4 regions of the Micromonospora sp. NPDC003241 genome follow, and region 2 is predicted to be linked to each of the others. Evidence: riboswitches for the same ligand, from Rfam matches in the RefSeq annotation. Region 2 holds a riboswitch; each other region holds the start of a gene.
The links. Region 2 has a riboswitch for cobalamin ahead of ACWDVW_RS28610 (ABC transporter substrate-binding protein). Riboswitches for the same ligand answer to the same signal wherever they lie in the genome.

Region 1 (6,987 bases), on a different contig from region 2:
GTGGCGTTGAACGCCAGCGTCGCGGCGTTCGCCGCCGGGGTGTGACTGGCCCAGCTACTGGACGCGGTCTGCGACTCGGTGCCGAAGACGCTGGCCGCGAAGGACCCGGTGCCGTACTCGCCGTCCGTCCACGCGGCGAGCGTGGAGGTCGTGCCCAGGCCGAGAACCAGGGCACCGGCGAGTACGGCACGGGTCCGGCGGAGCCGTGGTGTCCCGGCCGGCTTTCGACGGTTGACCACGGCCACCACCTATACGGATTCGGCGAGGAGCTGCCAGGTTTCCGTCACCGACGTGCCCTGCACCAGTCCGGAGCCCGCCGTGACGACGAAGCACAGGAACACCGGCGAGCCGGGTGTCGTGGGTGGAGTGCCCTGGGTCAGGTTGAACGACAGCGCGCCGGTCACCGAGTCGAGCGCGGTGCCCTGGGCCACGATCCAGGTCGGAGTCGTGGGCGTCGGGCCGCAGTCGCCGAAGGTCGGCACGGTCGCGATGCCGTAGGTGAGGCCGACGAAGGTGGGCGGCGCGGGGGTGGCCGACGCCACCGTGACGGTCGCGTCGTACGTCGTGGCCGCGGTCAGGCGAACGGCGAACGGGGCCGCGACCACGTCGTCCGGGCTCATGTTGTCGAAGCCGGTGCTGAAGGCCAACGACGCCGCCGTGCCGGCCGTCGGATGCTCGGCGTAGGTCGTGCCGTCCGTGCTGCCTTCCATGCTGAAGCTACCGGCGGTGAACGTGCCCGAGGCGTACTCGGAGTCGTTCCAGGCGGCGAGGGTGATCGTCGCGCCGAGGCCGAGTGCGATCCCTCCGGCCAGGATCGCCTTGAGCTTGCGACGGTTTCCTCGACTGCTCGACTCGCCCGTCGTCATCCCTGTCGCTCCATTCACCTTTGTCCTCCTCGTGCATCCCCGTTGGCGTGCTGTCACGCAGGGACACGATAGAACTCCAATGCGGACAAGTCGGTCATAAAGCCTAAAACTTCACGGAGGTGTATCGACCAGTATCAAGTGAATCGAATTCGAGTCGCGTTGCCGCTAGCATCGCCGGATGGCAACACGGCTCGTACAGATCAACATGAAGGCCCGGGACGACTCCGCGCTGGGCGGTTTCTGGGCGGAGGCCCTCGGCTGGGGGATTTCCAGCGAGGAGCCCGGCGTCACCAACCTCGAACCCGAGGGCGTCGCCTATCCCGACCCGATCGCCGTCTTCGTCGACCTCGTCGTCTCCCCGGAACCCAAGACGGTGAAGAACCGCGTGCACCTCGACCTCGCCACCACCTCGGCGGACCACCACGCCGCGACGGTCGCGCGCCTGAAGGATCTCGGCGCCACCCTCGCCGACGTGGGCCAGGGCGACGTCCCGTGGACGGTCATGGCCGACCCGGAGGGCAACGAGTTCTGCGTCCTGGACCCCCGACCGGCCCACCGGGACGTCGGACCGGTCGCCGCCGTCGTGGTCGACTGTGCGGACCCGCGCGCCATGGCCGACTTCTGGAGCACCGCCATGGACTGGCGTCCGCACGAGGTGACCGACCGCCGAGCGGTCCTGCGCTCCGCTGCGGACGTGGGTCCGTACCTGCAGTTCCTGCGCACCCCCGACGTGAAGACCGGCTGGAACCGGGTCCACCTCGACGTCCGCCCGTACCCCGGTGACGACCCGCAGCGCGAGGCGGCCAGGCTGCGGGCTCTCGGCGCCACCACCGTGGACGTGGGCCGCGACGATCTGCCGTGGACGGTCATGGCCGACCCGGAGGGCAACGAGTTCTGCCTCCTCGCCCCCGGCTGACGCACCCTCGCGCCGTCGGGGTCAGTGGCCCGCCGGCTCCCAGCGGTCCCGGTGCACCGCTGCCCGCCAGGGACGGCGCTGCCGCCAGCCGTGTCGTTCCAGGTCCGGCACCTGCTCCAGGTGGGTGACCGGACCCAGGCACAGCCAGGCCACCGGGCGGACACCCGCCGGGATCCGCAGCAGGTCCCGCACGAACGGTTCCCGGTAGAACGACACCCAGCCCACGCCGAGCCCCTCGGCGGTGGCCGCCAGCCACAGGTTCTGGATGGCCAGGCACACCGAGTACAGGCCGGCGTCGGCGATGGCGTGCCGACCCAGCACCGCCGGCGACCCCCGGTCCGGGTCGTACGTCACCACGACCGACAGGGTCGACTCCCGCACTCCGTCGATCTTGATCCGGCCGAACCGGCGCGCCTCCTCCCCGTCGAGGGTCGCGGCGAAGACGTCCCGCTCCTGCTGCACGTGGCGGTGGAACTCCGCCCGTAGTGCGGGGTCGCTGACCAGGATGAAGTCCCACGGCTGCGACAGGCCGACGCTGGGCGCGGCGTGCGCGGCGGCCAGTACCCGATCGAGGGCCTCGGCCGGAATCGGCGCGCCGGTGAACTGACCGCGGACGTCCCGACGGGCGTGGATGACCTCGTACACTTCGCTGATCATGGGCAGGCTCCCGCTGCGCTCCAGGCCCTGGCCACGGCGCAGGGCAACCAGGCGCGAGGCCGGTCTTCGGACTTCCGGATCGTCACCTCACCGCCCGCCTTCCCAGCCCGGCAGGGCCAGTGGCTGCGCGTGACGCGCGTGGGCGGCAGCTCCCCGGTCACCGCGGCGGGCCCGTGCCGGACTCTCACCGGCTTCCCGATTCTCCCCACCACGGGTGGGGCACCTCGCAACAGTTCGTGCCGCCGAGCACCCTACCGGACACCGTCGTCCGTCGGCGCTGCCGGAAGATCGAGTCACTAGTCTCGCTGTCGTGACCTCCGAGACCACACCCCTGCGGCAGCTCGCCCTGGACCAGCTCCGAAAGCGGACGAGCGAGAAGTGGCGTGCCTACCCGAGCGACGTGCTGCCGATGTTCGTGGCGGAGCTGGACGCGCCGCTGGCCGGGCCGGTCGTCGACGCGATCACCGAGGCCGTCCGGCGCGGTGACACCGGCTACCCCGCCGGCACCGACTACGCCGAGGCGCTCGCCGACTTCGCCCGCGACCGGTGGGACTTCGACGGCATCGCGGTGCAACGCACCACGATGGTCCCGGACGTGATGAGCGGCATCGTCGAGGTCCTCGACGTGATCTGTGGCCCGACCGACGCCGTCGTGGTCAACTGCCCGGTCTACGCGCCGTTCTACCAGGTCGTGGGGCGTACCGGTCGACCCATCGAGGAGGCTCCGCTCGGCGAGGACGGCCGGATCGAGATGGCGGTCCTGGCCGAGGCGTTCCGACGCGCGGCGGAACGTGGCTCCCGGCCCGCGTACCTGCTGTGCAGCCCGCACAACCCGACCGGCACGGTGCACACCGCCGACGAACTCGCCGAGGTCGCCGCGCTGGCGGGCCGCCGTGGTGTCCGTGTGGTGGTCGACGAGATCCATGCGCCGCTGGTGCTGTCCGGGGCCAGGTTCACGCCGTACCTGAGCGTGCCCGGCGCCGAGAACGCCTTCTCGGTCATCTCCGCGTCCAAGGCCTGGAACCTGGCCGGTCTCAAGGCCGCCGTCGCCATCGCCGGACCCGCCGCGGTCGACGATCTCGCCCGCATCCCCGCCTGGGTCAACGAGGGGCCCAGCCACGTCGGTGTGCTGGCCCACGTCGCCGCCCTGCGAGACGGTGTCGGATGGCTCGACGCCCTCCTGGACGACCTCGACGAGAACCGTTGCCTCCTCACCCGGCTGCTGGCCGACCACCTTCCGGCGGTGCGGTACCGGCCCGGAGAGGGCACCTATCTCGCCTGGCTCGACTGCCGCGCCCTCGGCCTCGGCGACGACCCCGCCGCGACCTTCCTCGACCGCGGACGGGTGGCGCTCAGCCCCGGCCCGGTCTTCGGCACCGGCGGCGCGGGACACGCGCGGTTCAACCTCGGCACCACCCCGGAGTTGGTCACCGAAGGAGTACGACGAATGGCCGAGGCGCTGACCTGACGCCGGTGGCACGGCCGGCCCGACGACGCGACGGGTTGCTACCGTGGTGAACATGTATGCACCCGAGGATCGCACTGCGAAGGCGATCATTCGGGACACCGCTCTGGAACTCTTCGGCGAGCAGTGGCCGGCGGCGGCGTCGCTCAAGCAGGTGGCGGAGCGCGCGGGAGTCTCGCAGTCGCTCATCATCAAGCACTACGGGTCACGGGAGGGCCTGGTCGCCGCCGTGGACGCGCACGTGCTGGGCGTGCTGGGTAACGCGCTGGAGGCGCTCGCCGAGACGGCCGGTTCCGGTCCGCCCGACGGTTTCCTCGCGTCGGCCGACGCGCTGTCCTCTCCGGCGGCCACCCGGTATCTCGCGCACCTGCTCGTCGGCACCACGTCGCGCTCGGTCGAGGCGTACCGGATGGTGCAGGGGTTCGCCGACTCGCTGATGAACCGGATGGCCGACGCGGGCGCGGTCGCCCCGGACGTGGACCGGGCACAACTCGCGGTCGTGCTGCTGGCCCACGAGCTGTCCATCATTCTGCTGCGCGACCGCATCACCGACGTGCTCGGCACCGATCCGATGGGTCGCGACGGCCTCCGGCGCTGGTGGGACACCATCGATCGGCTGTACTCCGGCACCGCGATCCAGGACCCGGTTCCGGTCGACGGCTGAATATCGCCTGCGGGTCGGGCTGCTTCGTGGGGCCCTGGACGACCCTGGCTCGACGGGTGCACAAACGTTCACTATGCTGAGTGATAGTTCACCAACCGTCCCCGAGCGAACGGCGGCTATGCCCACGACCACGACGACGTCCAGCCCGCCGCGCGGCCCGGTCTCGCGGCTCAACGACCTGCTCGTCGCGCCCGGGGCCACGCGGGCGGAGAGTCGGCTCAGCTACCTCACCGCAGGTGTCGGCGCGACCGTCGCCGGGGCCGTGGGCGCCGCTGCCGGCTACCCGGTGCCGATCGTCCTCCTGCTGACAGTGCTCGGGTTCGACCTGTTCGGTGGTGCCGTCGTGAACGCCACCGTGTCGGCATCGAGGAGGTTCCACACCGGCGCCGACGTTGTCCGGCGACAACTGGTCTTCGTGGCGGCCCACGTCCACCTGCCCGTCGTCGCGTTCGTCCTGCCCGCGTACCCGTGGTCGACCGCGATCGTGCTCTACGCCGGCACCCTCGCCGCCGCCGTGCTGATCGCCACCGCCGCACCGGCGCTGAAACGCCCACTCGCGTTCGCGGCCGCGACCGTGCTGCTCGTCGCGGCGGTCACGCTGTCACCGGTCCCGACGGCACTCGCCTGGCTGGCACCGATGCTCATCCTCAAACTCCTGCTCGGACACCTGCTGCCCGGCTCCGCGACCACGGAAGGGACGTCATGACCGAGACCGGAGAGACCCGCACGCGCACCGACGACGTCGCCGTGTCCGAGCGCGCCCTGGCCCGCACCGGGACCCTCGTCCTCGCCGGCTTCGCGCTGCTCTGGGCGGTCTCCGGCCTGCACGTCGCGCCCGCCGCCGCGCGCATCCCGCTGCTCGTCGCCGCGACCGTGCTCACCGCCATCGTCCTCGCCGTCGGGTTGGTCCGACCCCGACCACAGGTCACCCGCCGCCTGGCGGCGTCCTGGATGCGCCGGTTCCACCAGGTCGGCGCCGTGCAGGGACTGCTGATCGGCGGCGTCTGCCTGGTCGCCGTGCCGACCGGACACCCGAGGCTCATCCCCACCCTCGTCCTGGTCGTCGTCGCGGCGCACTTCGTGCCGCTCGTCGCGATCCTCCGGCAACGCGAGTACGCGGCCACCGCGCTCGCGCTCGGCCTGGTGGCCGTCGTTTCCCTCGTCGCGTACGTCAGGGGAGCGCCGGAACTCGCGGCGGCCGTCGCCTCGCTCGGCGCGGCCGTGGTGCTCTGGGCGACCGCGGTGGTGGTCACCCGGCCGGTGGTGGCGGTGAGCACTCTGCCGGAAACGGTGAGTCGGGCGTGACGGGGAGTCAGTCCTCCCCGACGACCGTGACGTCCTTCCAGAACGCGACCCGGTCCCGGACCATCTCCGCCTCCGGCAGCGGCTCCGGGTAGAACCAGACCGCGTCCACGCTGCTCTTCCCGTCGTGCTCCAGCGTGTAGTACGACGCGGTGCCCTTCCACGGGCAGAACGTGTGCGTGTCGGACTCGCGCAGCAGGTCGTCGCGGAGCGCCGTACGGGGGAAGTAGTGATTCCCCTCGACCACGACGGTGTCCGTGCTCTCGGCGACGACCAGGTCGTTCCAGATCGCTCTCGGCATGTGCCCAGACTATGCCGATCCGACCGCCGGTCCACCCCTCGTCATCGTGGCACCTCGTGCAGCGTCACGGCGTCGAGCCGACCGTCACCGACCTCGGCGGTGAGGTACGTCGCGTACGGCTGACGCCGCCGGTCGGTCGGCGAACCGGGATTGAGCAGCCGCAGGCCACCGGGGGCCTCGCTGTCCCAGGGGATGTGGGAGTGCCCGAACACGAGCAGGTCGCAGTCGGGAAACCGGGCCGCGCACCGCCGCTCCCGACCACCGGCCGGACCGGTCTCGTGCACCACCGCGATCCGCAGACCGCCGACCTCCGCGCGGGCGATCTCCGGCAACCGGGTACGCAACTCGGGGCCGTCGTTGTTGCCGAAGACACCGATCAGCCGGGCGCTGCGTCGCTCCACCTCGTCGAGCAGCGACGCGTCGACCCAGTCCCCGGCGTGGATGACGAGGTCGGCCGCGTCGATGTCCGCCCACAGCCCGGCCGGCAGGTCCCGAGCACGTTTCGGCAGGTGGGTGTCCGCCATGATGACCAACCGCACGCGGCCAGCGTAACGTCGTCCGCACACGGTGACCGGCCAGAGCGGCTAGGCGAAGCGGTCGGCCAGTCGCGTCAGCTTGGCGAGGTACTCCGGCCACGGATAGTCGGTCGGGATGTTGGTGTTGTCCGGCCGGAGGCCGATCGCCGTGTCGAGCTGCTCGCGGATGATGTCGGCGTGACCGGCATGACGCGTGAGGTCCCAGGTCACGTGGATGATGACCCGCTGCAACGTCACCGCCTGCCGCTCCGGCCGCCACCACGACACCCGTCCGGGCGCG
Region 2 (6,987 bases):
AGCCTGGTCACCATCGGCGGCGACACCTGGCACCTGGTGGACACCGCCGGCCTGCGCAAGCGGGTCGGCAAGGCCAGCGGCACCGAGTACTACGCCAGCCTGCGGACCGCCTCGGCGATCGAGGCGGCCGAGGTGGCGGTGGTGCTGCTCGACTCCAGCGAGCCGATCAGCGAGCAGGACCAGCGCATCCTGACCATGGTCACCGAGGCCGGTCGGGCACTCGTGATCGCCTTCAACAAGTGGGACCTGGTCGACGCCGACCGCCGGTACTACCTGGACAAGGAGATCGACCGGGAACTGCGCCGCATCCCGTGGGCGATCCGGCTGAACCTGTCCGCGATGACCGGACGGGCAGTCGACAAGCTCGCCGCCTCCCTGCACCGGGCGCTGGCGAGCTGGGAGACCCGGATCCCCACCGCGCAGCTCAACGCGTGGCTCACCGCCCTGGTGCAGGCCACCCCGCACCCGGTACGCGGGGGACGGGCCCCCCGCATCCTGTTCGCCACCCAGGCCGGGGTCGCCCCGCCGCGCTTCGTGCTCTTCACCACCGGCCCGCTCGACGCCGGCTACCAGCGCTTCGTGGAACGCAAGCTCCGCGAGGAGTTCGGCTTCGAGGGCAGCCCCATCGAGATCTCGGTACGCCCCCGCAAGAAGCTCGGCCCCGGCGGCCGAGGCAAGGCCCACGGCTGACCCACACCCCACCCTCCTAGGACGCTCTAGGGGTGGTGGGGGTGGTCACGACAGTGGGGAGGGGGCTGTGCGGCGGAGAGGGGAAGCTGCGCTAAGCTGTACCGGCTGTCGCGGGCAGGACGACGCGGGAGCATCGGGACGTGGCGCAGTTTGGTAGCGCACTTGACTGGGGGTCAAGGGGTCGTCGGTTCGAATCCGGCCGTCCCGACAGAAGAGAAGCCCTGACCAGCGGAAACGCGGTCAGGGCTTCGAATTTCTTCTATCTCTTCTGCTCTCCGCGCACCTGAGGTTGCCGTGACACGGAGCCAAGAACTGAACCCAGCGGCCTTGACCGAACGGTGGGAGCAGCGTTGGCCCGAGTGCCCTCCCTTCGCTCACTGGCTTCCTGGTCGTTACCCGGATCGGTGGGTGAGGTTTCACAGCCTGCCGGGATCGGCGCGGTACGCAGTCAATGAGGGCGAGTACAGGATCATGCTTGACCGGCACAATACGGTGCTGTCGAAGCTTGATCCGGGTGCTGTCCTCATCGTAATCACCAGCGAGTGGACAGAGGGCCAGGCGACCACACCTCAGATGTGGCCGAGGCGTTCGGAGGTCGCGCCGTCGGCATGGCACTGGCAGACCCTGCTGGAAGACCTCGAGGAAGAGCCTGAGTGCCGCGCCTATACCCAGCTCTACGCCGAGACGATCTCCTGGCGACCGGACGTGCTTGACGTCCTGTTGAGGGCTGTCGCCGACGATGAACTGGCAAACGTGATCCTCGCGCCGACTGATCTTCGTTGGCTGTATCACCCCTACGACGGTGGAGCTGATGTCGTTCTGTCGACCGGAGAGCACCGGGACGCCCTGAAGACACAGCACCGGGATTGGCTTTCGCCGCAGCCGTCCGGGCTTTAGCTGCCGTCAGTCCGTACCCCGTGAACGCTGGTCCAGCAGCGCCAGCCAGCCTCAACGTGCCCCGGGAGGCTTCGCCACACGTCCGCGCACGCCACGCACACCATCGCCAAGATCAGGCCGCGTGGTCAACGGTGTGCTATCCGCCATCGCGCACACCGTGTGGTCCCTTCCTGGTCCCCGGGAGCTGACCCCAACCCGAGTGTGGACGCGGGCGATGACCTGGCTTGAACAGCGCCGCCACGGTAGCTGTCGCGTCGGGCTGACCGCCGTTGATCGTCAGCACCCATCCGTACGCAAAGAGCCTCGACGTCGTCAAGCCGAACTCTTGCTGTGATCACCTGGTGACCGTCGATGCTCACGCTGACGGGATGCGACGGACAGGGATGCTGGTACTGATCTGCGCGTTGATGCTGGCCGGGCTGACCGGCTGCAGCGCGGTCACCGAGGGCGCGGTCGGGGTGCGACTGGACGCCGATGGCCGACTGGTCGGGGTATTCGACTGGTGCCGGGGTAAGGCCGGGACCGACGCGATTACTCTCTACGTCGGCAGAGACGACGGTGGGGTCACCGACAAGGTAATCGAGCTAGAGCGGGATCCCGGCCATAGCGCCCGCACCACAGAGGAAGTCGTGCTGCTCGACCCAGCGGCCGGATGGCAGACGAAGCTGGCACCGCCCACCTTAGACGACACCCAGATCTACGACCTGCGCGCCTGGAACAAGGACGGTGGCGCCGTGGAGGACTTTCCGTTCCGGATCGGCGAACTGCGCGGCCAGACGGGCTCCGCCGTAATCCTCACCAAGCGATGGAAGGGCGGGGAGCCCGGCGGCTACGTCGCCGCGCTTCACACGCCTGAGGAGTTCGCCCGGTACGCCGACACGGTGTGCAACGACTAACAAGGCCGCCCCTTGACCCCCAGGACGCACCGTCCACGCACGTCACGCTCGCTATCCCCAAGATCAGGCCGTTAGTCGACGGCATGCCGACCACCATCGCGCACACCGTGTGGTTCCCGCCTAGCTTCCGGACGCTGACACTCTCGGCGATCTCGCCACGAGGTCGGTGTTCGGGTCCTTCATGGGAGGGGGACGTTCTCGCCGGGGACCGTGCCATGCCTCGTCGCCTCTCGTCGCAGTCAGGGGCGTGGGTCTACCCTGACCGCTATGGATGAACGGACGTCCGGCGAGATCCCGAGGTAGGGGTGGAAGGTGCCCCTGCCCGTCGTCATCGGCGCGAGACGCTGATGCGCGCCGGACTGATGCTCTTCGGCGCCGCCAATGTCGACGATCACCTGAGCCGGGGATCATTCGGAGTGGGCTTGGTGGTGCGGAGCCTCTTCACGCTGGCCGCGGCGAGCGCCCTCGGGGCGGAAATCCGACAGTACCTCCGGAAGGAACGGTCTGGCGGGTAGACGTTAACGGTCCTAGTTTCCCCGTTGGGCAGTCGGGCAGTCGGGCCGGAGTTCGGGGCGGAGCCCCGAGTTCGTCAAGGGCTTGGTCGTCCCAAGTGCGGCCGGCCGGAGGTTCGCTGGCGGGCCGGGCCGGCGCCGCCTTGATCCAGCGTGCGAACTATTCGGCAGGCATTCCGGCTGGACGTTTGAGACTTGACCACCGGTCAAGGAGTGCTAGATGCAGCCAACTTGACTGATCTTGGTCCCAGAACACCAGGAAGGGCGCATCCATCAATCGAATGTGCACCTGTGACCTGCGTCGGGACGGCCGGATTCGAACCGACGACACCCCTTGACCCCCAGGACGATTCGCCGCACGTCCACACACGTCATAAACACGATCCGCATGATCAGGCAGCCTGACCCCAACACCGCGAACCTTCGTGGTCAAAGCACTAGGTATGGTCGTCCGCGTGACTGACGCTGTCGTGATTCCCGGCGGTAGGTTCGGACCGAGTGCTCCCCTGCTGATGTATGCCGGCGATGTAGCGGAACAGCGAGGCGCAACGGTGCATCGGTACTCGTGGTCCCAGGAGTTTCCGAAGTTCGATCAGCCGGAAATCGAGGGCTGGGTCACTGCTGAGATCACTCCACTGATCGACACTCTCCGCGGCCGCCCACTGCTGATCGGCAAGTCGCTCGGCACGAATGCGGCAAAGATTGCCGCCGAAAGAGCTTTGCCCGCCGTGTGGCTCACGCCCTTGCTCACCCTGCCATGGGTCGCTGATGCGTTGCGCCTTTCGAACGCGCCCTTCCTGCTCGTGGGTGGCACTGCCGACAAAGTTTGGGACAGCGACCTGGCCCGCCGGCTGTCACCCCACGTGCTGGAGGTGGAGGGTGCGGATCACGGCATGTACGTACCCGGCCCGCTTACCGAATCGATCGCAGTCCTCGGCCGGGTCGTAGTCGCCGTCGAGGAGTTCCTCGATTCGATCGGCTGGCCAAGCTAGCCGTAGCTGTACGGCTACCGGTACCTAGAAGCGGATCTCCTCGTCGAGCAGTCGCCAGGCCGTCCAGCATCCCCGGACGGGGACAAGGTGGAGCGCCTCACCAACCGAACGACCTTGGCCCGGGCCGCCTTGATCCAGAGCAAATGATTCGGAAGTCATCCCGGCTGGACACTTGAGACTTGATCAGCGGTCAAGGAGGGCTACCGAGTGGCGCACTTGACCGGTGTGGTCCCCAGAACGCCGAAAAGGGCCGACCCGATATCCGGGTCAGCCTTCTGACCTGCGTCGGGACGGCCGGATTCGAACCGACGACCCCTTGACCCCCAGTCAAGTGCGCTAGGCGTCTGCGGAGGCAGTGCGTCTATGTGCTTCGTCTGCCGCGATCGGGGCCGTTACGGCAGTGCAGAACAGCAGGAGCGTGCTGCGTCTGGCTGGTCCGACGGCACCTCGGGTGAGCGGGCACACTGGGCCGACGTGGACTCTCGCCATGATCTAGGCCACTGACGGTGCTGCCTGCTTTGGTTAGGGTGACTTCGCCGTGGTGCTCGGGAAGCCGGTGTGAGACCGGTGCGGCCCTCGCCACTGTGATCGGGATGCTGGAGGCCACCGCAAGGTCACTGGGCGTATGCCTGGGAAGGCCGGTCGCCAGCGCACCACCCGTCAGCCAGGAGACCGGCCACGGCACCTGTACGACCCGTCCACGAGGTGCTGGAAGGTGGTCCCGCTATGCGGTTCCCTGCGTCCTGGCGCGTTGCCGCGCCGCTCTCCGTCGTACTCGTCCTGGTGGGTGGCTGCGCCACGACCGGCGACAGTGATCCGGCTGCCACGGCGTCCGCCGCCGGGCCTGTATCGGTCACCAACTGCGGCATACCGGTCACGGTCCCGAGCCCTCCGGCGCGGGCGGTCACGATGAACCAGCCCGCCACCGAGATCATGCTGGCGCTCGGCCTGGAGGACCGGATGGCCGGCACCGCCTACCTCGACGACCAGGTGCTGCCCGAGTACGCCGCCGCGTACGCGAAGGTGCCGGTGTTGGCCAAGGAGTACCCGTCGAAGGAGAAGTTGCTCGAACTTGAGCCCGACTTCGTCTACGGCTCCTTCGCGAGCGCGTTCGGCGACGAGGGGGCCGGTGACCGTGCCGAGTGGCAGAAGCTCGGCGTGGGCACGTACGTCTCCGCCGCCGGTTGTCCGAAGGAGACGCGACCGGCGAAGCTGGCGATCGACGACGTGTTCGCCGAGATCCGGGAGATCGCCGCGATCTTCGGCGTCGCGGAGCGGGCCGAGACGCTGATCGCCGACCAGAAGCAGCGCATCGCGGACGTGTCGGCGGATGCGAAGGGTACGCGGGTGCTGTGGTGGGACGGCGGCAACGACGCGCCCAGCGCCGGCGCCTGCTGCGGCGGCCCAGCCATGATCATGTCTGCGGCCGGGGTCACCAACATCTTCGACGACCTGACCGGCAGTTGGGCCGACACCAACTGGGAGGCGGTCGTCGAGCGCAACCCGGACGTCATCGTGCTCGTCGACGCGAGCTGGGACACCGCCGCCGACAAGCAGGCGTTCCTCGAGAAGCACCCGGCGCTCAAGGACCTGCCCGCCGTCAAGGGCAAGCGGTACGTCACCCTGGCTTTCTCCTCCACCTCGGCCGGTGTGCGGAACGTACTCGCCGTGGAGGCACTGGCCCGGGGCGTCGGCGGGGCGAGCAGCTGACCACCGTCACCACCCGGCCGGCGCAGACTCCGGCGAAGCCGGTCCGAGCGGTGCGCATGGTGGCCGTGGTGGTCGTACTCGCGGTCGGCCTGGTGTTGTCGGTGGCGGCGGCCGTGACGGTGGGGCCGGCAGATCTGTCGCTGGGCACCGTGTGGCTGGTGATCACCAATCATCTCGGCCTGACGAGCGCCGACGTGCCGCTGCTACGCGACCACATCGTGTGGGAACTGCGGCTGCCGAGGGTGCTGGGCGCCGCCGTGGTCGGGGCCGGCCTCGCCGCCTGCGGGGCGGTCATGCAGACCGTCACCCGCAATCCGCTCGCCGACCCGTACCTGTTGGGTGTCTCCTCGGGGGCGTCGCTGGGTGCCGTGGCCGTCCTGGTCCTGGGCCTCGGCGCGGGTGCCGCGGCGCTCACCGGGGGCGCGTTCGTGGGGGCGCTCGCCGCGTTCGCCGTCGTGGTCGCCGCCGCCGGTCGGCGTGCGGTGCTGCGACCGACCCGGGTGGTGCTGGCCGGGGTCGCCGTCGCGCAGCTGTGCGCCGCGTTGACGACGTTCGTGATCATCTGGGCGGCCCACCCGCACGCGACCCAGACCATCACCTTCTGGCTGTCCGGCTCGCTCGCCCGCGTCGGCTGGACCGCACTGGCGTGGGCGACGCCGCTGCTCGCGGTGGGGTTCGCCGTGATCCTCCGGTTTGCCCGCGCGCTCAACGCGTTCGCGTTCGGTGAGGAGGCCGCCGCCGCCCTCGGCGTGGACGTCCGGCGGGTCCGGTGGCTGCTGCTGGTCACCACGGCGCTGCTGACCGCCGTGCTGGTCTCGATAAGCGGCGCGATCGGGTTCGTCGGCCTGATCCTGCCGCACGCCGTGCGGCGGTTCACCGGACCCGACCACCGCAGGCTGCTGCCGGTCGTCGTCCTCGCCGGAGCGATCTTCCTGATCTGGGTGGACACCGCGGCCAGGACCCTGTTCGACCCCCGTGAGCTACCGGTGGGCGTGCTGACCGCCCTACTCGGGGTGCCCGCGTTCGTGCTACTGCTGCGCCGAGGGGACCGGAACACCTGATGCTGGACATCCACGACGTCTCGTGGTCGGTGCCGGCCGCGCGACTCCTCGACGGCGTCACCTGCTCGGCGCCGCGCGGCACCCTGGTCGGACTGCTCGGCCCCAACGGGTCCGGCAAGACCACCCTGCTGCGGGTCGTCGCCGGGTTGATCACCCCCCGATCCGGGACCGTGACCGTCGCGGGCGACGACGTGGCCGGGCTGCCGCGTGCCACCGTGGCGCGGCGGAT
Region 3 (6,987 bases), on a different contig from region 2:
GCAGCCGCGAGCAGGTCGTCTGCAGGTGTCGGTGCAGCTCGGCCTTGACCTCGGCGACCTTGCCGGCAGTGATCAGCCCGGCCAGGTCGTGGTGCTCCCGCGCCGAGGGCGCGAGGTCGGCCAGCCGCTTGCCGGAGGCGTGCAGCAGACCTTCGATGGTGGGGCGGAACTGGTCCCACAGGACGCTGAGCCGGGTCATCCCGGCGGTGGCGAAGAACGCGCTGTGGAACCGGATGTCCGCGGTCGTGAAGGCGACCGGGTCACGGTCGGTGACGGCCGCGTCCATGTCGACCAGCGCGGTACGCAACTGACGGGCGAGGACCTCGCGTCGGACGGTGATGGCCCGCTCCACCGCCAGCAGCTCGAACGACTCCCGCAGGGCCATCAGCTCCTCGATGTCAGCGTCGTTCAGCGAACGGGTGACCGCGTTGCGGCCGGAGCCGGTGACCAGTCCCTCCGACCGCAGGATGCGGATCGCGTCGCGGACCGGACCCCTGCTGACCTGGAAGGAATCGGCCAGCTCCTCCTCGACGAGACGGGTGCCCGACGGCACGTCGCCCACGATGATGCGACGGCGCAGCTCGCCGGCCAGCTTCTCGCCGAGGGACTCCGCCCTGATCGGCCTGACGTCCAACACGTTGTCCTCCTGATAACTGTTAACAGTTAACACTCGACTCATCCCACGGTCAACGGAAGATGACGAACGAGTTTCTCGATGTTTCCTGCCGGCATTTCGCCTGGTGGATGCCCCGACGGGACGAGGAGACGTCGCCGCGACGCCTGGCGGCGGCGACAGCGGGCCGGAATGGGCGCGCGAGCCGGGAACACGACGGCCGCCACGGGCCGCTCAGCGGACGGCGGGGCCGCGCTCGGCCACCGGTCCCCGCACCGCGGTCACTGCCGACACACCAGGGGCCCGACCCGGCCGGCGATCCCGCGACCGCACGTCGGTGGACCCGAGGTCACGCCGGATCAGCAGAAACATTGCGACAGGGTACGGGCGCGACCGGTTCCGGTCCGCCCACGACGAGCGGCCTTTCCCCGCAGTCGCTCGGCCAGCTCGCCGGCACCCGTGGAAGCTCGTCGGCGTCGGCGTCGGCGTCGGCGTCGGCGTCGGCGTCGGCCGAGGGTCGGAGACGCAGACGTCGGCCGGGGCCAGGGGCCGGGGCCAGGGGCCGGGGCCAGGGGCCGGGGCCAGGGGCCGGGGCCGGGGGCCGGGGCGGCTGACTGCCATGTCGGGTACGGGCACTGTCGAGCTGACGGCGGCGACGGATCGCGGTGAGCGCCCACCTGCCCTGCGCCGGCAGGGAGTGGCCGTGCGAGCCGAGCCGAGCTGCCGCGCCGCTCGCCGGGCCTGACCGCAACTCACCGTTCGAGCACGGTCGGCCCGCGTTGATGGCCTCCACGGTCGGAGTGTCCGGGTTCGTCTCCCCGGACGGGCGGGTAGGGGCGATCGGCAGCGACCGGGACCGCCCGGCCCGCCACACCGCCGAGTCGTCGGCCCGCTGGCCGCGCTCGCAGCCGAGAGGGCCGATAGCGCATACGGTTCAGCTCGACAGGGGCCGCCGACACGACCATTGGGCCAGGCATCGGCCGGAGCCCGGGCCGGAACGCCGCTGGTCCCGGGCGGCGTCACGCCACCCGGGACCAGCGATCCGTCTCAGCCGGTCAGAAGTCGTCGTCGAAGCTGACCGAGCCGGTCACCCCGACCTGGTAGGCGGAGACCCGACGCTCGAAGAAGTTGGACAGCTCCTGGACGTCCTGCAACTCCATGAACGCGAACGGGTTGCCGCTGCCGTACATGGGTGCGATGCCGAGCACGGCCAGGCGCCGGTCGGCCACGTGCTGAAGGTACTCCCGCATGTCGGCCGGCGACATGCCGGAGACGCCCTGCTCCAGCAGGTCGACGGCGAACTGCACCTCGCACTCGACCGCCTCGGCCAGCATGTCCTTGACCTGCTGCTCCATCTCGGCGTCGAAGAGGTCCGGCTCCTCGGCGCGGACGGTGTCGACCACGTCGAAGGCGAAGGCCATGTGCATGGACTCGTCGCGGAACACCCAGTTGGTGCCCGAGGCGAGGCCGTGCAGCAGGCCCCGGGAGCGCAGGTAGTAGACGTAGGCGAAGGCGCCGTAGAAGAACAGGCCCTCGATGCAGGCGGCGAAGCAGATCAGGTTCAGCAGGAAGGCCCGCCGGTCCTCCCGGGTCCGCAGCTCGCGCAGCGCGAAGATGGAGTCGATCCATTTGAAGCAGAACTCGGCCTTGCGGGCGATCGACGGGATGTTCTCCACCGCCGCGAACGCCGCGAACCGCTCCTTCTCGTCCGGGACGTAGGTGTCCAGCAGGTTCAGATAGAACTGGACGTGCACCGCCTCCTCGAACAACTGCCGGGAGAGGTACAACCGCCCCTCGGGCGAGTTGACGTGCTGATAGAGGTTGAGCACGAGGTTGTTGGCGACGATGGTGTCGCCGGTGGCGAAGAACGCCACGAGCCGCGACACCAGGTGCTGCTCGGCCGGCGAGAGCTTGGCCAGGTCGGCGAGGTCGGAGTGCAGGTCGACCTCCTCCACCGTCCAGGTGTTCTTGATGGCGTCCTTGAAGCGGTCGAAGAAGTGCGGGTACCGCATCGGCCGCAGGGTCAGGTCCATACCGGGGTCGAGCAGCAGGTGCCGCTCCCCCACGCCGGTGCTGGTGCTGGTGCTGGTCTCGGAGACGGTGGTCACTGGCATGCCTCGCAGCTCTCGGGGTTCTCCAGGGAGCAGGCCAACGCCTCGTCGTCGCTGACCGCCACGACCGGCGTGACGCTCGGGGTGACGGCGACGGTGGCCTGCTGGATCCGGGTCGCCGGACGCGACCGCAGGTAGTACGTGGTCTTCAGCCCGGACTTCCAGGCGTACAGGTACATCGAGGAGAGCTTGCCGATGGTCGGCGCGCTCAGGAACAGGTTCAGCGACTGCGACTGGTCGATGAAGGGGGCACGGGCCGCCGCCAGGTCGATCAACGCCCGCTGCGGCAGCTCCCACGCGGTCCGGAACAGTTCGCGTACGTCGGCGGGCAGCTCGACGACGCCCTGCACGGAACCCTCGGCGCGCTTGATCTGCTCCCGGATCGCGGCCGTCCACAGTCCGCGCGCCTTCAGTTCGCGGACCAGGTAGGTGTTGATCTGGAGGAACTCGCCGGACATCGTCTCGCGCTTGAACAGGTTGGACACCTGCGGCTCGATGCACTCGTAGCAGCCGGCGATCGAGGCGATGGTGGCGGTCGGCGCGATCGCCACCAGCAGCGAGTTCCGCAGGCCGTGCCGGCCGATCGTCTCGCGCAGCGCAGCCCACCGCTCGGGCTGGCCGACCTCGGCGCCCCACAGGTCCGGGTGCAGCTCGCCCCGGGCGGCGCGGGTCTCGGCGTACGCGGGATGCGGGCCGAACCGCTCGGCGAGGCCGGCGGAGGTCTCCAACGCGGTCAGGAAGATCTCCTCCTGCACCCGGGTCGACAGCTCCCGGGCGGCCGGGGAGTCGAACGGTAGGCGCAGCGTGAAGAGGGCGTCCTGCAACCCCATCAGCCCGAGCCCGACGGGGCGCCAGCGCGGGTTCGACGCCGCCGCCTGCGCGGCCGGGTAGTAGTTGATGTCGATCACCCGGTCCAGGAACACCACGGCGGTACGCACCGTCGCGCGCAGCCGCTCCCAGTTGACACCGTCCGCGGTGACGTGCGCGCCCAGGTTGACCGACCCGAGGTTGCAGACCGCCGTCTCGGCGTCGTCGTTGACCTCCAGGATCTCGGTGCAGAGGTTCGACAGGTGGATGGTGTTGCCCGGGGCGCCGGTCTGGTTGGACAGCCGGTTCGAGGCGTCCTTGAACGTCATCCACCCGTTGCCGGTCTGCGCGAGCGTCCGCATCATCCGCCCGTACAGGTCGCGGGCCTTGACGGTCTTGACCGCCTTCTTCTCCGCCGCCCGGTACGCCTCGTCGAACGCCTCACCGAACAGGTCGGGCAGCTCGGGGGCGTCCGACGGGTCGACCAGCGACCAGTCGCCGTCCGCCTCGACCCGCCGCATGAACTCGTCCGGGATCCAGTTGGCGAGGTTCAGGTTGTGCGTCCGCCGGGACTCCTCGCCGGTGTTGTCCCGCAGTTCGAGGAACTCCTCCACGTCCGGGTGCCACGGTTCGAGATAGACGCAGGCCGCGCCCTTGCGACGGCCGCCCTGGTTGACCGCGGCCACCCCGGCGTCCAGCGTCTTGAGGAACGGCACGATGCCGTTCGACCTGCCGTTGGTGCCGCGGATCAGGGCGCCCCGACCGCGCACCCGGGACCAGGAGATGCCGATGCCGCCGGAGAACTTGGACAGCTTCGCGACCTGGTGGTAGCGCTCGTAGATGGAGTCGAGTTCGTCGCGCGGCGAGTCGACCAGGAAGCACGAGGACATCTGGGTGTGCCGGGTGCCGGAGTTGAACAGCGTCGGTGAGCTGGGCAGGTAGGCCAGGCTGGACATCAGCCGGTAGAAGCCGATCGCCTCGCCGGGCGTCTGGGACAGGCCGCAGGCGACCCGCAACAGCCAGTACTGCGGCGTCTCCACCACCAGCCGGGTCTGCGGGTGCCGCAGCAGGTACCGGTCGGCGACCGTGCGCAGCCCGAAGTACTCGAAACGCAGGTCCCCGGCCGGGTCGACGGCGTCGTCCAGTTTGCGCGCGTTGCGGGCCACGAACGCGGCGGTCTCGTCGCCGATCAGGCCCAGGTCGTGTGCGTACCGGATGGACTGGCTGAAGCTGGCCACCTGCTGCCCGCGGACCTCCTTGTCCACGTACGCGGCCAGCAGTCGGGCCGCCAGCTTCGAGTACTGCGGCTCCTCACCGATCAGTTCGGCCGCGGTCTGGATGGACAGCTTGTCCATTTCGGCCGTGGTCGCGCCGTCGTACAGCCCGCTGATGGTCTTGGTGGCCACCCGCAGCGGGTCGATCTCGTCCAGGTCGGCGACCCACCGTTCCACCGCCTTGACGATCTTGTTGACGTCCACCGGCTCGGTGTCGCCGTTCCGCTTGCGGACCTGCATGACGTGCCGGCGTTGCTCCGGCCCCGCCTGCTCCTGGGTCACCGTCATGTTCCCCCTCCTCACGCCTGTCCCCGAGATCGTCGGGTCCGCGCGGGAGGACGCCGCCGGTCACCGACGGCACTGCTGCCGTGACTGACCAGCTCGTGGCGTCGGCCGTCCCACGCGGCCTTCGACCGCCGCACACGTCGCGTGCGGCGCGCTGGCAGGTCTTCGGACTCGTGGGCCTGGTGCTCGCGCCTACTGGCCGTCGCTTCCCAGACCTGGCGGGTCCAGTGCGTGATGACGGCGGTCGTTCCCACTCACCGCTGCGGGGCAGTCCCGGATTCCCACCGGGTTCCCTCTTGCCTCGACCGCCGTTTCAGTGGCGGCCGAACCAGCTACGAGGCACACCATATATGGGTACGGCGCGAAGATGACAACACCAGATGCTGTGCCGGGCGTGTCGCGTGCCAGATGTCGGGCATCCCGCCGACCGCCGGCCGGGTTGTCGATCATGCCCACTAGCATCGTCGCGTGCAGACAGCGGCCGGACCCGGCGACCGACGGGCACTGCTCGACATCCTCCTCCAGGCCGCGGATCGCAGACCCGAGCAGGTCATCGTGCACGTGCGCGAGGACGGCACCGAACGCACCGTGACCGTCCGAGAGTTGCGGGACGAGGCGCTGCGGGTGGCGGGCGGCTACCGGGCCGCCGGCGTGGCCCCGGGCACTCCGGTGATCCTGGTCGCCGACGCCGGGGACGACTTCCAGCCGCTGTTCTGGGGGGCGCTCGCCGCCGGGCTGGTCCCGGTGCCGCTGCCACCCGAGCCGACCCGGGTACGCGCCGTCCGCGAGTTGCTCACCGACGCGGTGACCGTGGTGGACGACGCCACCGACGCGATCGCCGACGGGCTGGACGGCCCGGTGCTGCGGCTGGCCGACCTGCGGACCGGCACCCCACCGGAGGAGCTGTTCGCGGCCGACCCGACCGACGTGGCGTTCCTCCAGTTCTCCTCCGGCAGCACCGGCACGCCGCGCGGGGTGGAGTTGACCCACGCCAACGTGCTGGCCAATGTGGATCAGTCCCGGCTGGCCAGTGGCGCCGGGCCGGACGACGTCCTGGTCACCTGGATGCCGTACTTCCACGACATGGGGTTGATCGGCACCCACCTGACCCCGCTCGCCATCGGGTGCACCCAGGTCCGCGTACCCCCGATGGCGTTCGCCAAGCGCCCGGCGCTGTGGTTCACCGCCGCCCACCGGCACCGCGCGACCCTGCTGTCGGCGGCGAACTTCGCGCTGGCCCTGGCCGTCCGCCGGGTCCCGGCGGACCTCCTCGCCACGCTGAACCTGAGCCGGGTCCGGTGCGTGGTGGTGGGCGCGGAGCCCATCTCCCCCACCGTGTGGCGGGCCTTCCTGGCGCACGTCCGCCCGGCCGGGCTCGCCCCGTCCGCCCTGCGACCGGTGTACGGCCTGGCGGAGGCGACCCTCGCGGTGACCTTCCCGCCGCCCGGAGAGGTCGCCGTGCCGCTGGTGCTGGACCGGGCCGCGCTGAGCCAGGGCCGCGCGGTGACCACCGGGCCGGGCCCGGACGCCGTGGAGCTGATGGACCTGGGGCACCCGGTGCCCGGCTGTGAGGTCCGCGTCGTCGACGAGCGGCACCGGCTGCTGCCCGAGGGCCGGGTGGGCCTGATCGAGGTACGCGGCCCGAACGTGGCGCGCGGCTACCACCGGGACCCGCAGGCCAGCCGGGAGACCTTCGTGGACGGTTGGCTGCACACCGGTGACCTGGGTTTCCAGCGCGCCGGTCGGCTCTGCGTGACCGGCCGCGCGAAGGACGTGATCTTCGTCAACGGTCGGACGTTCCACGCTCCCGACCTGGAGGCGGTGGCCGCCGCGACCGTCGGGTTGCCGGCCACGGTGACGGCGGTGGTCGGCTGCACCGACCCGGACACCGGCGGCG
Region 4 (6,987 bases), on a different contig from region 2:
CCGTTCCTGCTCGGCCACCACGTCGGCGATCTCGGCCCGCATCCGCTCGGCGTAACCGGCCGCGTCGAGGCGACCGGCCCGGTGCTCGGCCCGGGCCCGGCGCAGCGCCTCGGTCTGCGGGAACGACCCGATGGTGGTGGTCGCCAGCGTGGGCAGCCCGAGGCGGCGGCGTTGGGCGTCGGCGCGCTGCGGGTACGGGCCGCGTCGGGTGTGCTCGGGCCGCAGCGCCTCCAGGCGGGCGCGGACCCCGTCGTCGCGCCACTGCCACGGCACCGGCGGGGGCGCGGCGGGCAGCTCGCCCACCCCGTCGCGCAGCACCCGGCCGAGCGCGACCACCTCGTCCACCTTCTGCCGGGCGAACGCCAACCGTTCGCGCAGCCGAGGGTCGAGGTCGGTCTCGGCGGCCAGGTCCACCGGCACGTGCAGCAGCGAGCAGGAGGTGGACACGGCGACGGTGTCGGCAAGCCCGGTGAGGGTGGCGCCGACGGCCGCAGCGGCCCGCAGGTCGGTCCGCCACACGTTGCGGCCGTCGACCAGCCCGGCGACCACGGTCCGGCCCGGCAGCGCGCCGTGGCCGGCGAGCCGGTCCAGGTCGCCGGGCCCGGCGACCAGGTCCAGGCCGATCGCCTCGATCGGCGTGTCCAGCAGCGCGGGCAGCGCGTCGCCGAGTTCGCCGAAGTAGGCGGCGACGAACAGGCGGGGGCGGTGGGCCAGCCCGCCGAGCCGGGCGTACGCGGCACCGAGGTCGCGGATCTCGGCGTCGGACCGGTCGCCGACGTACGCCGGTTCGTCGAGCTGCACCCACGGCACGCCGACGTCGGCGAGCGCGGACAGCAGCTCGGCATAGACGTCGACCAGGTCGTCCAGCCGGTCGAACGGGCGGAACCCGGCGGGCGCGTCGGCGGTGGGCTTGGACAGCAGCAGCAGGGTCGCCGGGCCGACCAGGACCGGACGGGTGGTGATGCCGAGCGCCCGGGCCCGCCCGTACTCGGTGAGCGGCTTGTCGGCACGGGCGGCGAAGGCGGTGTCCGGGCCGATCTCGGGCACCAGGTAGTGGTAGTTGGTGTCGAACCACTTCGTCATCTCCAGCGGCGGTTCCTGTGCGGTGCCGCGCGCCATGGCGAAGTAGGTGTCCAGCTCGCCGAGGCCCAGCCGGCGGAACCGGTCGGGTACGGCGTCGACCGTGACGGCCGCGTCGAGCACGTGGTCGTAGAGCGAGAACGTGTTGGACGGTACGGCGGACAGGCCGGCGTCGTGCAACGTACGCCAGGTCTGTTCGCGTACCTGTGCGGCGGTGGCCCGCAGGGTCGGCTCGTCGACGCGGCCGGCCCAGTAGCCCTCGACCGCGGTCTTGAGTTCACGACGCGGACCGATGCGCGGATAGCCGAGCACGGTGCTCGTGCCGAACGGAGTGGTCATGTCGCCAGGGTTCCCTTCCCTCGAGGTCCGGCGGTACGGCTCCGGGGAAGGCTGGGGAGGGCACGGCGCGACGACCGGCCTCGCCCTGGCCCTCCCGCGAGGCCGACGGCGGCGTGCGCGGCTGCGCACGCGGCACGGGCAGGTCTTCGGACTCGTGGGCGCGACCGGCTGGGCCGGTCTCCTACTGGCCGTCGCTTCCCGGACAGGTGTCCAGTGCGTGTGACGGCGGTCGTTCCCACTCACCGCTGCGGGGCAGTCCCGGATTCACACCGGGTTCCCTCTTACGACGCTCCGACCGGACGGCCGGGGCGAACCAGTACCGTCTCGGATCCTAGCGTCCGGATCGCGCCCGACGACCGTCGCGCCGGTGTGATGTCCGCGCCGCGACGCCGGGTCGAGCGGCGGGTGAACAACGACTCATCCGCCTTCCGCTGGCATGATCATGGTGTTAGTTTTTGCAAAGACTTGGCAAGAACAACGACTTTGCGTGGGAGTGCGGTGAGCGTCACCACCCTGCCGACGAGCCGGACGGACGTGCTCGGCGTGGCGGCGCAGCGTCGCCGGACCGGCCTCTGGCTGCTCGCGCTGACTACCGGCCTGGTCCTGACCGGGCTGGTCGCGGTCGGCGCCGGGGCGATCGGCATACCCCCGCTCACGGTGGCCCGGATCATCGGGCACCAGCTCGTCGGGGTGCCCGGCGAGGTGACCTGGACCGGGCCGCAGCAGGCGATCGTCTGGCAGGTCCGGCTGCCCCGGGTCCTGCTCGGCATGCTGGTCGGCGCCGGGCTCGCGGTCTGCGGGGTGGCGTTGCAGGCCATGGTCCGCAACGTGCTCGCCGACCCGTACCTGCTCGGGATCAACTCCGGCGCCTCCAGCGGCGCGGCCGCCGCGATCCTGTTCGGCGCGGGCGCCGGCTTCGGCCAGTACGCGCTCTCCACCAGCGCGTTCGTCGGCGCGCTCGGCGCGTCGCTGCTGGTCTTCCTGATCGCGCGCAGCGGCGGCCGGGTCACCTCCATCCGGCTGCTGCTCGCCGGAGTCGCCGTCGGGTACGCGCTGTACGCCACCACCAGCTTCCTGATCTTCGCCTCCGGCTCCGCCGAGGGCGCCCGGTCGGTGATGTTCTGGCTCCTCGGGTCGCTGGGCCTGGCCCGCTGGAACGCCCTGCTGCTGATCGCCGCGGTGGTGCTGATCGGCACCATCGGCTACCTGACCGTCGTCGGGCGGCGACTCGACGTCCTGGCCATCGGCGACGAGACCGCGCACACCCTGGGCGTCTCGCCGGACCGGTTCCGGCTCCGGCTGCTCGTGCTGGTCTCGCTCAGCGTCGGCATCCTGGTCTCCGCCGCCGGCAGCATCGGGTTCGTCGGCCTGGTCGTGCCGCACCTGGCCCGGCGCATCGTCGGCGCGCCGCACGTCCGCGTGGTGCCGGTGGCCGCGCTGCTCGGGGCGATCCTGCTGGTCTGGGCCGACGTGCTGGCCCGGGTGCTGCTGGCGCCGCAGGAGATCCCGATCGGCATCATCACCTCCCTGCTCGGCGCTCCCTTCTTGCTGGTCCTGATCCGCCGCCTGCACGCCTCCGGTGCCTGAAGAGCCCACCCGTCAAGGAGAACCGATGTTGAAGGCAAGCCGCCTCGCCACCGCCGCCGCCTCCGCGTGCGTGCTGCTCGTCGCCGGTTGCGGCGGTGCCCCCGACGGGCCGGCCGAGGCCGGTCCCGGCTATCCGGTCACGGTGACCAACTGCGGCGTGGACGTCACCTTCGACGCTCCTCCGCAGCGGGTCGTGCTGCTCAAGAGCGCCGCCGTGCCGTACCTGCACGCGCTCGGCGTCCTGGACCGGGCCACCGCCCGCGCCGGGCAGTACCCGAAGGAGTACTACGACGCGGCGACCCAGGCCGAGCTGGACCGGATCCCGCTGCTGACCGACAAGACCGACACCAGCGGCCACCTCCAGATCTCCAAGGAGGTGGTGATCAGCCAGGAGCCCGACCTGGTCCTCGGCGAGGTCGACAACCTCTCCCGCGACACCCTGGAGGCGGTGGACATCCCGCTGTTGGAGGAGCCGGCGATGTGCCCGGAGAGCACCGCCGTACCGAGCTTCGACGACATCTACCGGCAGATGGAGACGTACGGCCGGGTGTTCGGCCGCCAGGCCGAGGCGACGACTGCGGTCACCGCGCTCAAGGACCGGATGACGAAGGTCCAGGCCGAGGCGGGCGACTCGTCCGGGCGTACCGCGGCGGTGCTCTACCCGACCGTCGGCGGCGGCACCACGTACGCGTACGGCACCGGCAGCATGGCCCACCCGCAGTTGGAGGCCGCCGGTTTCCGTAACGTCTTCGGCGACGTCAAGGATCGGGTCTTCGAGGTCACCGTCGAGGAACTGCTCGGCCGCAACCCGGACGTGCTGATCCTGCTCTACGGCGACGGCGACCCCCGCGCCGTCGAGCAGGGGCTCACCGGACTGCCGGGCGCGCAGCAGCTCAGCGCGGTCCGCAACGGCCAGGTCATGACGCAGCTGTTCAACTTCACCGAGCCGCCGACGCCGCTGTCGATCGACGGCCTGGAGCGGATCGTGCAGCGGTTCCGGGAGCAGCCGTGATCGAGGCGACCGGCGTCACCTGGCGCTACGGCGCGAACCCGGTCATCGACGGGGTCAGCGTGACGGCCCGGCCGGGTCGGGTCCTCGGTCTGATCGGGCCCAACGGCAGCGGCAAGACCACGCTGCTGCGGTTGCTCTACGGCGCCCTGCGCAGCCGGACCGGTCAGGTCACGGTGGACGGCGACACGCTGTCCACCCTGCCCGCCCGGGAGGCCGCGCGACGGTTGGCCGTGGTCGTGCAGGAGACCGGCGGGGAGACCGCCCTGACCGTGGCGGAGCTGGTGCTGCTCGGCCGGGGACCGCACCTGTCGACGTTCCAGCGGGCCGGTCGGGCCGACCACGAGATCGCCGCCGACTGCCTGAGCCGGGTCGGTGCCACGCACCTGAGCGGGCGGGCGTTCGCCCAGCTCTCCGGCGGGGAGCGGCAGCGGGTGCTGATCGCCCGCGCGCTCGCCCAGCAGGCCACCCATCTGCTGCTCGACGAGCCCACCAACCATCTCGACATCCGCTACCAGCACGAGATCCTGCACCTGGTCCGCACGCTGGACACCTGCTCGGTCGTCGTGCTGCACGATCTCAACCTGGCCGCCCACTACTGCGACGACCTGGTGCTGCTCGGCGCGGGCGGCGTCGCCGCCACCGGCACCGTCGACGAGGTCCTCGACCCCGCCGTCCTGGAACCCGTCTACGGCATCGGCATCCGACGCCTGGACCTCGACGGCGCCGTCCATCTGCTGTTCCACCCGATCCACCAGAGCATCGACGAGAGGACTGCGGCATGACCACGCAGGAACGCATCAACGCCTACTGGACCGGCCGCGCGCCCGCCTACGACGAGTACCAGCAGCGCCCCGACCGCTTCGTCGACGACCAGCGGGCCTGGTCGCAGATCTGGTCGCAGACCCTGCCGGCCGCGCCACTGGACGTGCTCGACGTCGGCACCGGCACCGGTCAGGTGGCCATGGTCCTGGCCGGTCTCGGGCACCGCGTCACCGGCACCGACCTGTCCGAGGGCATGCTCGCCGAGGCCCGTCGGCACGCCGCCGCCGTCACCGACGGCCCGGTCATCCAACTCGGCGACGCCGTCGCGCCGGACTTCCCGGCGGGCAGCTTCGACGCCGTCACCAGCCGGTACCTGATGTGGACCCTGCGCGAGCCGCAGACCGCGGTGGCCAACTGGATCCGTCTGCTGCGTCCCGGCGGCCTCGTCGCGGTGGTGGACAGCACCTGGTTCCCGAACGGCCTCGACAACGCCTCGGAGAACTTCACCGGCCACTACGACAGCCAGGTGCAGGCCGAACTGCCGCTGGCCACCGCGACCTCCATCGACAAGACCGTGGCGGTGCTGGAGGAGGCGGGCCTGGCGGACGTCACGGCCGTTCCGCTGACGTCGATCTACGAGCTGGACCGCCGGTACGGCGTGGCGCCGAACCACGAGCACCAGATGCAGTACCTGGTCACCGGCCGGGCCTGAGACCGGCCGGGACCGCCTCCGGTCACGTACGCAGCAAACAGTCACGCTCCGTGTAGCTCTCCGTGGACAGCGGGGAGCCACACGGCGTTGATGGTCGGCGCTAATACGTATTAGCGATGTCGGGTTCTTGAATACTGCGACCCGGGGGCGGCGCTGTCAAGAGCCGGCGGCGAGGGCACCCCAGCGCACCACATCGCGTGCACGAGTCCGCTGTGGGCGCTCACTAATCCGCATTAGTTCAGGGAGTTCATCGGCCGGAAATCTGGCGTCACCCTCTTGACATCGATCGGGTTCAGCCGCGAAGCTCCTTCCCAGCCCGAACGCTAATACGCATTAGCGGCAGTGGAAGGACTCCCCCGTGCCCCCTGCACCCCGACGCGTCACTCAACGTGACATCGCACGGATGGCCGGCGTCAGCCAGGCGACCGTGTCGCTGGTGCTCAACAACCGCGCCGACGCGGAGGTACGCATCGCCCCCGAGACCCGGGACCGGGTGCTGCGGGTGATCGCCGAGACCGGGTACGCGGCCGACCCGGTCGCCCGCCGGCTCGCCTCCCGGTTCAACCGGATCATCGGCGTCTTCACCTACGAGCCGGCGTTCCCCAGCCGCAGCCGGGACTTCTTCCACCCCTTCCTGCTCGGCATCGAGGAGTACGCCGAACGGGTCGGCTGCGACCTGCTGCTGTTCACCAGCGCACCGGTGGTCGACGGGCGTCGACGGATCTTCCACCGGGACAACCGGCTGCGCCTGGCCGACGGGTGCATCCTCCTCGGCCGCGAGATCGACGGGACCGAACTGCTCCGGCTCAACCGCGACGGCTACCCGTACGTCGCGGTGGGCCGCCGGGACGACGCCGGAGGGCCGGTCCCCTACGTCGGCACCGACTACGCCGCAGCGGTACGCCAACTCGTCGAGCGGGCCCTGGCACGCGGGCACCGGCGACTGGCCTACCTGGGCGTGGACGCCACCGCCGAGTCCTCTGCCGACCGCTGGCGCGGGTTCGACGCCGCCGCACCGGACGCGGAGTCGGCCCGCCGCCTGACCGGCCCGACGCGCGACGCCGAGGCCGTCCTGGACGACCTGGGCGCCGACGGAAGCACCGTCGTCTTCGTGGAGGACTTCGCCACCGCCGTGGCGCTGGAGTCGGCCGCCCGCCGACGCGGGCTACGCGTACCCGGTGACCTGTCGATCCTGACGCTCGGCGACCCGACGGTGCCGGTGCCCACCGACACCGCCTTCACCGGGTTCCACATCCCCCGCGAGGAGATGGGCCGGCAGTCGGTCGAGGTGCTGACCGCGGTCATCGACGGCAGCGCCGACGGCGTCCAGCAACGACTCCTGGCCTGCGAGTTCGTCGAGGGCGACACCCTCGGCGCCCCCGATCCGGCGGTCGACCGCCGATAGGCGGCCCGCGCGACTGGAAGGAAGCAAGTGGCACAGATGCGTGCGGACGTCCTCATCGTCGGCGGCGGGCTGGGCGGGGTCGCCGCCGCG

Region 1: it holds a riboswitch for cobalamin, as region 2 does, so the genes downstream of both, bluB (5,6-dimethylbenzimidazole synthase) here and ACWDVW_RS28610 (ABC transporter substrate-binding protein) in region 2, are expected to answer to the same signal.
Region 3: it holds a riboswitch for cobalamin, as region 2 does, so the genes downstream of both, ACWDVW_RS11160 (ribonucleoside-diphosphate reductase subunit alpha) here and ACWDVW_RS28610 (ABC transporter substrate-binding protein) in region 2, are expected to answer to the same signal.
Region 4: it holds a riboswitch for cobalamin, as region 2 does, so the genes downstream of both, metE (5-methyltetrahydropteroyltriglutamate--homocysteine S-methyltransferase) here and ACWDVW_RS28610 (ABC transporter substrate-binding protein) in region 2, are expected to answer to the same signal.

The regions. Positions count from the first base shown of each region.
Region 1 covers NZ_JBSFSO010000007.1:93,068-100,054, reverse strand. Annotated here, with positions in the region: gene ACWDVW_RS08340 (SipW-dependent-type signal peptide-containing protein) at 1-239, opposite strand, end outside; gene ACWDVW_RS08335 (SipW-dependent-type signal peptide-containing protein) at 249-866, opposite strand; gene ACWDVW_RS08330 (VOC family protein) at 1,045-1,782, shown strand; gene bluB (5,6-dimethylbenzimidazole synthase) at 1,804-2,439, opposite strand; cobalamin riboswitch at 2,480-2,681, opposite strand; gene ACWDVW_RS08320 (MalY/PatB family protein) at 2,750-3,907, shown strand; gene ACWDVW_RS08315 (TetR/AcrR family transcriptional regulator) at 3,960-4,568, shown strand; gene ACWDVW_RS08310 (hypothetical protein) at 4,687-5,274, shown strand; gene ACWDVW_RS08305 (hypothetical protein) at 5,271-5,873, shown strand; gene ACWDVW_RS08300 (DUF427 domain-containing protein) at 5,881-6,171, opposite strand; gene ACWDVW_RS08295 (metallophosphoesterase family protein) at 6,213-6,710, opposite strand; gene ACWDVW_RS08290 (DinB family protein) at 6,756-6,987, opposite strand, start outside.
Region 2 covers NZ_JBSFSO010000053.1:28,420-35,406, forward strand. Annotated here, with positions in the region: gene der (ribosome biogenesis GTPase Der) at 1-690, shown strand, start outside; tRNA gene ACWDVW_RS28590 (tRNA-Pro) at 825-898, shown strand; gene ACWDVW_RS28595 (DUF3885 domain-containing protein) at 985-1,587, shown strand; gene ACWDVW_RS28600 (hypothetical protein) at 1,971-2,483, shown strand; gene ACWDVW_RS28605 (alpha/beta hydrolase) at 3,451-3,987, shown strand; cobalamin riboswitch at 4,490-4,682, shown strand; gene ACWDVW_RS28610 (ABC transporter substrate-binding protein) at 4,714-5,697, shown strand; gene ACWDVW_RS28615 (iron chelate uptake ABC transporter family permease subunit) at 5,754-6,758, shown strand; gene ACWDVW_RS28620 (ABC transporter ATP-binding protein) at 6,758-6,987, shown strand, end outside.
Region 3 covers NZ_JBSFSO010000010.1:57,346-64,332, reverse strand. Annotated here, with positions in the region: gene ACWDVW_RS11170 (GntR family transcriptional regulator) at 1-637, opposite strand, end outside; gene ACWDVW_RS11165 (ribonucleotide-diphosphate reductase subunit beta) at 1,669-2,721, opposite strand; gene ACWDVW_RS11160 (ribonucleoside-diphosphate reductase subunit alpha) at 2,718-5,093, opposite strand; cobalamin riboswitch at 5,230-5,438, opposite strand; gene ACWDVW_RS11155 (amino acid adenylation domain-containing protein) at 5,559-6,987, shown strand, end outside.
Region 4 covers NZ_JBSFSO010000061.1:26,495-33,481, reverse strand. Annotated here, with positions in the region: gene metE (5-methyltetrahydropteroyltriglutamate--homocysteine S-methyltransferase) at 1-1,419, opposite strand, end outside; cobalamin riboswitch at 1,540-1,752, opposite strand; gene ACWDVW_RS29955 (FecCD family ABC transporter permease) at 1,918-3,006, shown strand; gene ACWDVW_RS29950 (ABC transporter substrate-binding protein) at 3,032-4,018, shown strand; gene ACWDVW_RS29945 (ABC transporter ATP-binding protein) at 4,015-4,800, shown strand; gene ACWDVW_RS29940 (class I SAM-dependent methyltransferase) at 4,797-5,492, shown strand; gene ACWDVW_RS29935 (LacI family DNA-binding transcriptional regulator) at 5,851-6,897, shown strand; gene ACWDVW_RS29930 (FAD-dependent oxidoreductase) at 6,934-6,987, shown strand, end outside.